2 regions of the Clostridium nitrophenolicum genome follow, and region 1 is predicted to be linked to the other one. Evidence: riboswitches for the same ligand, from Rfam matches in the RefSeq annotation. Region 1 holds a riboswitch; the other holds the start of a gene.
The links. A riboswitch is a leader RNA that binds a small molecule or an ion and turns the genes downstream of it on or off. The one in region 1 is predicted to bind ZMP and ZTP.
Positions count from the first base shown of each region.

Region 2: linked by a shared signal. The riboswitch ahead of ACZ5N4_RS22865 (hypothetical protein) and the one ahead of ACZ5N4_RS10895 (formate--tetrahydrofolate ligase) in region 1 are both predicted to bind ZMP and ZTP.

Region 1 covers NZ_AP042469.1:2,319,324-2,322,540, forward strand. The annotation lists gene ACZ5N4_RS10885 (ABC transporter permease) at 1-358, shown strand, start outside; gene ACZ5N4_RS10890 (sensor histidine kinase) at 549-1,457, shown strand; ZMP/ZTP riboswitch at 1,630-1,714, shown strand; gene ACZ5N4_RS10895 (formate--tetrahydrofolate ligase) at 1,810-3,217, shown strand, end outside.
Region 2 covers NZ_AP042469.1:4,817,322-4,820,538, reverse strand. The annotation lists gene ACZ5N4_RS22870 (DUF6483 family protein) at 1-622, opposite strand, end outside; gene ACZ5N4_RS22865 (hypothetical protein) at 937-1,149, opposite strand; ZMP/ZTP riboswitch at 1,126-1,208, opposite strand; gene ACZ5N4_RS22860 (putative NPN-dependent ornithine cyclodeaminase) at 1,392-2,477, opposite strand; gene ACZ5N4_RS22855 (CPC_1213 family protein) at 2,709-2,870, shown strand; gene ACZ5N4_RS22850 (hypothetical protein) at 2,929-3,063, shown strand; gene ACZ5N4_RS22845 (H-type small acid-soluble spore protein) at 3,104-3,217, shown strand, end outside.

The sequences.
Region 1 (3,217 bases):
ATTTTGTGAAGCTTTAAATTATAGCACTATATTATACCTAATTAGAGTAGTTGTTATTGGAATAATGTATAATGTAGCAACAATATCTATAGTTGCTATGATTGCCATAATAACAAAGAGTAATTTGTGTACAGTTGTTTCACCAATTTTATTTATATTACCCTTTTCAGCATTATCTTTTACATCATATATTTCAATTATAGCTACATACGCATGTCCTTTTGTCATTGGTGAAGGAGCAATAGCTAGATTTGCACCAAAGTCAGATATCATAATTGGAATAATTTCATCAGTGATAACTTTTATAATAACAATTGGAGTAAGCCTATTATATGTAAAACATGAGGATATTAAGTAATTAAGATAAACAGAGCTCTTGGCTTCAGAGAGACCAAATGTTAAGCAGATATCCAAAATCTTCGATTTTGAGATAGTCTCTTACACAGGTGTGATGATTTGGTGCGAATCGCTTTCGCAGAGTGCAATGGGAGTATTAGAACGGGTAGTCATCGGATAAAAAATTTATTATATAAATTAGGAGAATTGAGATGTACTTATTAGCTATTATTTTAATGGTGATTTTTATGATTATATTTTTAATGGCAATGTGGATTAAATTATTTTCATATAAGCGACAAATACGAGATATTACTAATCAGATTAGAGCCTTTAAAGAGAGAAAAACAAACAAAAAGATTAGTACTCAAATAGTAGATAAAGATATAGAAGAGCTTGCTTTGCGGATTAATGAGTACTTAGAACTCTATAAAAGAAATGAACAAGAAAAGATAATATTTGAAAATACATTAAAACAAGGAATAGCTAATATGTCTCATGATTTAAGAACCCCATTAACTTCAATAATAGGATATTTAAAGTTACTTCAAAATGATGAAATAGATAAAAAAGAAGCACTGGATATACTTAAAAATAAAACTAATAAATTAAATGTACTTGTAAATGATTTTTTTGAGTTAGCTTCAATAGAAAGTGAAGATTATGAACTAGATATGACAAAAGTAAATTTAACTAATGTAGTACGTGATGAAATCTTATCATTTTATGAAGCTTTTCAAAGCAAAGGACTTGAACCAAAGATAAATATTTTGGATAAACCAATTTTTATAATGAGTGATATGGACAGTTTAGAGAGAATAATAGATAATTTAATTTCTAATACATTAAAATATGCAGAAAAAGACATAGAAATAAATTTAGAAGAATCCAATGATAAAGTTATTTTAAAAATCTCCAATATATGCACAAGCATTGATGAAAAAGATGTATTACATATGTTTGATAGATTTTATATGGCAGATAAGGTGAGAAAAGGACAAGGAGCAGGACTTGGTCTTTCTATTGTAAGAAGTTTAATGGAAAAGATGGATGGACTCATAACCTCAAGGTGTGAACAAAATAGGCTCTCTATAATATGCGAATGGAAATACATAGAATAATATTATTTTATATATTTATATTTGATTAAAGACTGCTGTTCATTTTTTAAGAAAGATTGGATTTGATTTTGTCTTTATATTTATAGATTGACATAATTTACATTATCCTTTAATATATAAAATATAATTGAAAAATTCACAATTACATGCATGTTTAAAAAATTTTTAAACAAAAGAGTCACATAACTGGCGGAAGTGGAGTTTACCACAGGGAGTGTGACTTGTAAAGTAGAATGTCGACCGCCTGGGCAAATGTCCAGGGGGTTTTACGTTTTTTTGTTAACTCCTGGACATCTTTAATTAAAATAGGAATAAAAAATAAAAGAAAAATTAGAGATGGAGGTATTTTGAAATGGGTTTTAAATCAGATATCGAAATAGCGCAGGAGTGTAAACCACAAGACATTAGGGAAATTGCTTCAAAAATAGGTGTTTCCGAGGACGACATAGAGCTTTATGGAAAATATAAAGCAAAAGTAGATTACAATCTTTTGAAGAAAACACCAGGAAAAAATGGTAAGTTAATATTATGTACAGCAATCAATCCAACACCAGCAGGTGAAGGAAAAACTACTACATCAATAGGTGTAGCAGATGCTTTATCAAAAATAGGTAAAAATACAATAGTTGCATTAAGAGAACCTTCACTAGGACCTGTATTTGGAGTAAAAGGAGGAGCAGCAGGCGGCGGATACGCTCAAGTTGTTCCAATGGAAGATATAAACCTTCACTTTACAGGTGATTTCCATGCAATAGGTGCAGCAAACAACCTTTTAGCTGCAATGATAGACAACCATATATATCAAGGAAACGCTTTAGATATCGACCCAAGAAGAATTGTTTGGAGAAGATGCGTTGACATGAACGACAGACAATTAAGATTTGTTGTTGATGGTATGGGTGGAAAAGCAAATGGAATGCCAAGAGAAGATGGATTTGACATTACTGTTGCTTCAGAAATAATGGCTATATTCTGTTTAGCAACTGACATAAATGATTTAAAAGAAAGATTAGCTAGAATAGTTGTAGGTTATACAAGAAGTGGAGCTCCAGTAACAGCTGGACAAATAAATGCTCACGGTGCTATGGCTGCATTACTTAAAGATGCTTTAAAACCAAATTTAGTTCAAACACTTGAAGGAACACCAGCATTTGTACATGGTGGACCATTTGCAAATATAGCTCATGGATGTAACTCAATAATGGCTACAAGAATGGCTACTCATTTTGCTGATTATGTAGTTACAGAAGCAGGATTCGGTGCTGACCTTGGAGCTGAAAAGTTCCTAGACATTAAATGTAGAATGGCTGGATTAAAACCAGATGCTGTTGTAATAGTTGCTACAGTAAGAGCGCTAAAATACAATGGAGGAGTACCAAAGGCTGAATTAAATAATGAAAACTTAGAAGCTCTTGAAAAAGGACTTCCAAACTTATTAAAACACGTTGAAAATATAACTAAAGTATATAAATTGCCAGCAGTAGTAGCAATAAATGCATTCCCAACTGATACAGAAGCAGAGTTGAAACTAGTTGAAACAAAGTGTAAGGAATTAGGAGTTAATGTTAAACTTTCAGAAGTTTGGGCAAAAGGCGGAGAAGGTGGAGTTGAAGTAGCTAAAGAAGTAGTTAGATTAATAGAAGCAGGCGAAAATGAATTCCAATTCTCTTATGATGTTGAACTTCCAATAAGAGATAAAATAAGAGCTATATCTCAAAAGATATATGGAGCTGATGGTGTAATATTTACAGATCAAGCTA
Region 2 (3,217 bases), 2.5 Mb from region 1:
TTTCTTCTCTAGGAAGGTTGCTATTATCTAAAGATTCATCGTCTTTTGTAAGTAAAAGCTCATAAAAAGCAATTCCTTTTTTTATAGAATCTTCATCAAAATTATTGTGTTTAAGAATATCATAAAGCATATCTTCTGCTTTATCATACTTATCAATTTTAATATAATAATCTAATATTTTATTTTCAAGTGAAATTGGTAATTTATAATCTGATATCTTTTCTATTATTAAATCTATATCTGAAAAGTAGCTTTGAAGATCACAATTGTTATCCTTATTTATGTATGCTTCTAATAATAAATTTAAAGCTTTTAAATCTAAATAAAAGGCTTCATTATGGTTACCTTGAGATTCATAGATTTCTCCCTCTTCCTCCAAAAGTTTTGCCATCATTATACACTTATCTGCATTTAATGTTCCATCAGTTTTAATCATATCCATTAAGTTTTCGTCTGAAAAAGAACTGAAAAACTTAGAACTAAGTCTGAATATTTCCTTAAAAGTGTCATCAATTACGGAAAGTGCTTCTTCATTCTTATCATTATTTTTATACTCTAATATTTTTTCCAAGGCTTTAGTAAACTTCTTAACCAGTTCAGATGTAAGACTTGATTTTAACATATTGAATCCTCCTTTTAGTCGGAACACTGGGTAATTTTGCTTGTTTCCCTTCGGGTACTGGGTAACTTAATATTTTCGCTTCCGCTCACAAGTTACCCGTAAAAGTTCATTTAGAACTTTTACCTAGCAAAATTACCCATTAAAGTCCATTTAGGACTTTAACATCCCAAAGTTGCATTTTATATCACTATTATTATATATCAAGTGGATAATAATTCATATAAGCAGACATCCAATTATTAAAATTAAAAATACACCCTTAAACAAAGTAGCTTAAGGATGTATTTTTAGGTTTTAGGTTTTATTAGGTTAAATTAAACTTTCCGGAAGGGGATTGGAAAGTTTAATTTTTGGGCTAAATTTTTTTCGTGGAAAGTTCTGCTTATAACTTCTTTTTGTTGTTCTTTAGTTAATCTATTGAAGTGAACAGCATATTCTGAAACTCTTATTAAAAATAGTTTACTAGTAGTATAGAAGGCATCAAAAAGCGTAATACCACCTGGACATTTTGCCCAGGCAGTCGGCATTTTTTTACAAATCACACTCCCCATGGTAAACTCCACTTCCGCCAGTAATGTGACTAATTATAAAGATAATATAAATACTAAATATTGCAACTTAAGTTAAAAATTTTTTGACTTTTTTTAATTATATTATAATAGTAACCAATAATTTAATTTATGTCAATTACTAAATCTAAAAAATTCAATTTAAACAAAAAATAGATTTTAGAGTTAAATATTTCAATTGCTCTAAAATCTATTTTTCTTTAAACTAAATTATTAGCTATATTAACGAGGAAATCTTGAACATTGGTAACAACTGAAGTTACTTCCAAACTTCCTCTATCTCTAAGTTTATTTACTCCAAATTCTGATATATCTACAGTATATATATAAACTGGTCTTATTTTGCCATTTTCAACTTTATACATTGGTGTCATATTTCCTGTAGCTATAGTGTGAAGTTGTGTTGCAAGACAGATAACAGTGGTAGCCTTTTTACAGTGAATCCTCATGGCATCTTGGGCATCATAAACATTTGCAATGACAGGAGGCAAAGGCCCATCATCCCTTATTGAGCCAGCTAATACCAGAGGAATATTGTTTTTTATACAGGTATAAACTACTCCATCTGTAATATTTTCACTTTCAACGAATTTTTCTAATGAACCTGCACGTCTAGCTCTATTAATAATATCGATATGATTATAATGACCATTGAAAACTGAATATTGTGTATAGATGTCCTGGCCCAAAGCAGTTTTTAATACTGAACCTTCTAAATCGTGTGTTGCCAATGCATTTCCTGCAAAAATGGCGTCAACATAACCATTATCTATTAATTGAGACATAGCATTTTTTGAATCATGGTCAAATATAACTGCAGGTCCTAAAACCCATAATATGTATCCGTTATCCTTTTCATATTTTAATAGTTCATACAAACTATCATAATCCTTTGAATATGAACTCTCTCTTGTTCTGCCAGATCTAAATGCAAAAGACTGTTCTTCGGCTGAATCATGTTTAAAACCATCAACATATACAAATATTCCATCTTCAGCATTTTCTCTTCTACCTATAACAACATTGTCTCCAACATTTAAATTCCTAAATTCTTTAATATCTAATTTTTTATTTTCGTTAACAACTACAACACAATCCATGCGGCTCTCAGAAGCAAGAATCCACTCTTCATCTATCTTAAAGTATTCAGGATATATTGATGTTGCGTGATAGTTATCAGGAGCTATTCCTTTTAATGTAACTCTTTCAGTTTTAACGTTAGGAGCTGATATAAAAGGTTCTTTTGCAAAATTTGGTGAATGATATTCAGGTAATTTAAAGCTCATAAAAGTACCTCCATATAAAAAATTTAAGTGTTTAACTTATTTAATATAGTATCTAGTAGATAAAATTTTATCAAAGTACTGTTTAGTAGTAAATATAAAATATATAAAATATATAAAATGTTAATACATATGACCAATATAATTATATTCTTTAACTATACTTGAAGGTTTATTCTTTAAGCATAAAAACAACCATAGAGGAAAAGCTAGTACTAGAAAGGAGAGATGTGTATGCAAAACAAAATGAAGTACACAAATAATAATAAAAAAGAAGATGGAAGATTTAGAAAAAAACATATAGATCACAGTCCACAAGATGAAAGTTCAAGAGCAAAGTTTGGCACACAATCGGAAAAACATTTGGACTCATTAGTAAGATTAGATGAAGAGTAGTAATTTATTATACAGAAATATAATTTTTATATAAATAATGAGTAAAAGGAGAGTTTTTATGGAAAATAGAAACAAGCAACCTAAAAAGTGGTCAGATGACCCTAATAGTGCGAAATATCATTCAAGAAGTGCAAAATATAAGGCAGAGCATAAAAATGGGAAAAATACTAAGGAAAATTGGAGTGCAGATTAAACTGTTTGGATATATTTGCAAAAGGTGGAGGTAATTTATTATGGATATAGAAAGAGTTAAAGAAATAATGAGCTCACCGGAGAATATAGAAGTACTGTATAATCGTCATTCAGTATGGCTTGATGGTGTAGATGATAAAACCGGGAGAGTTAAG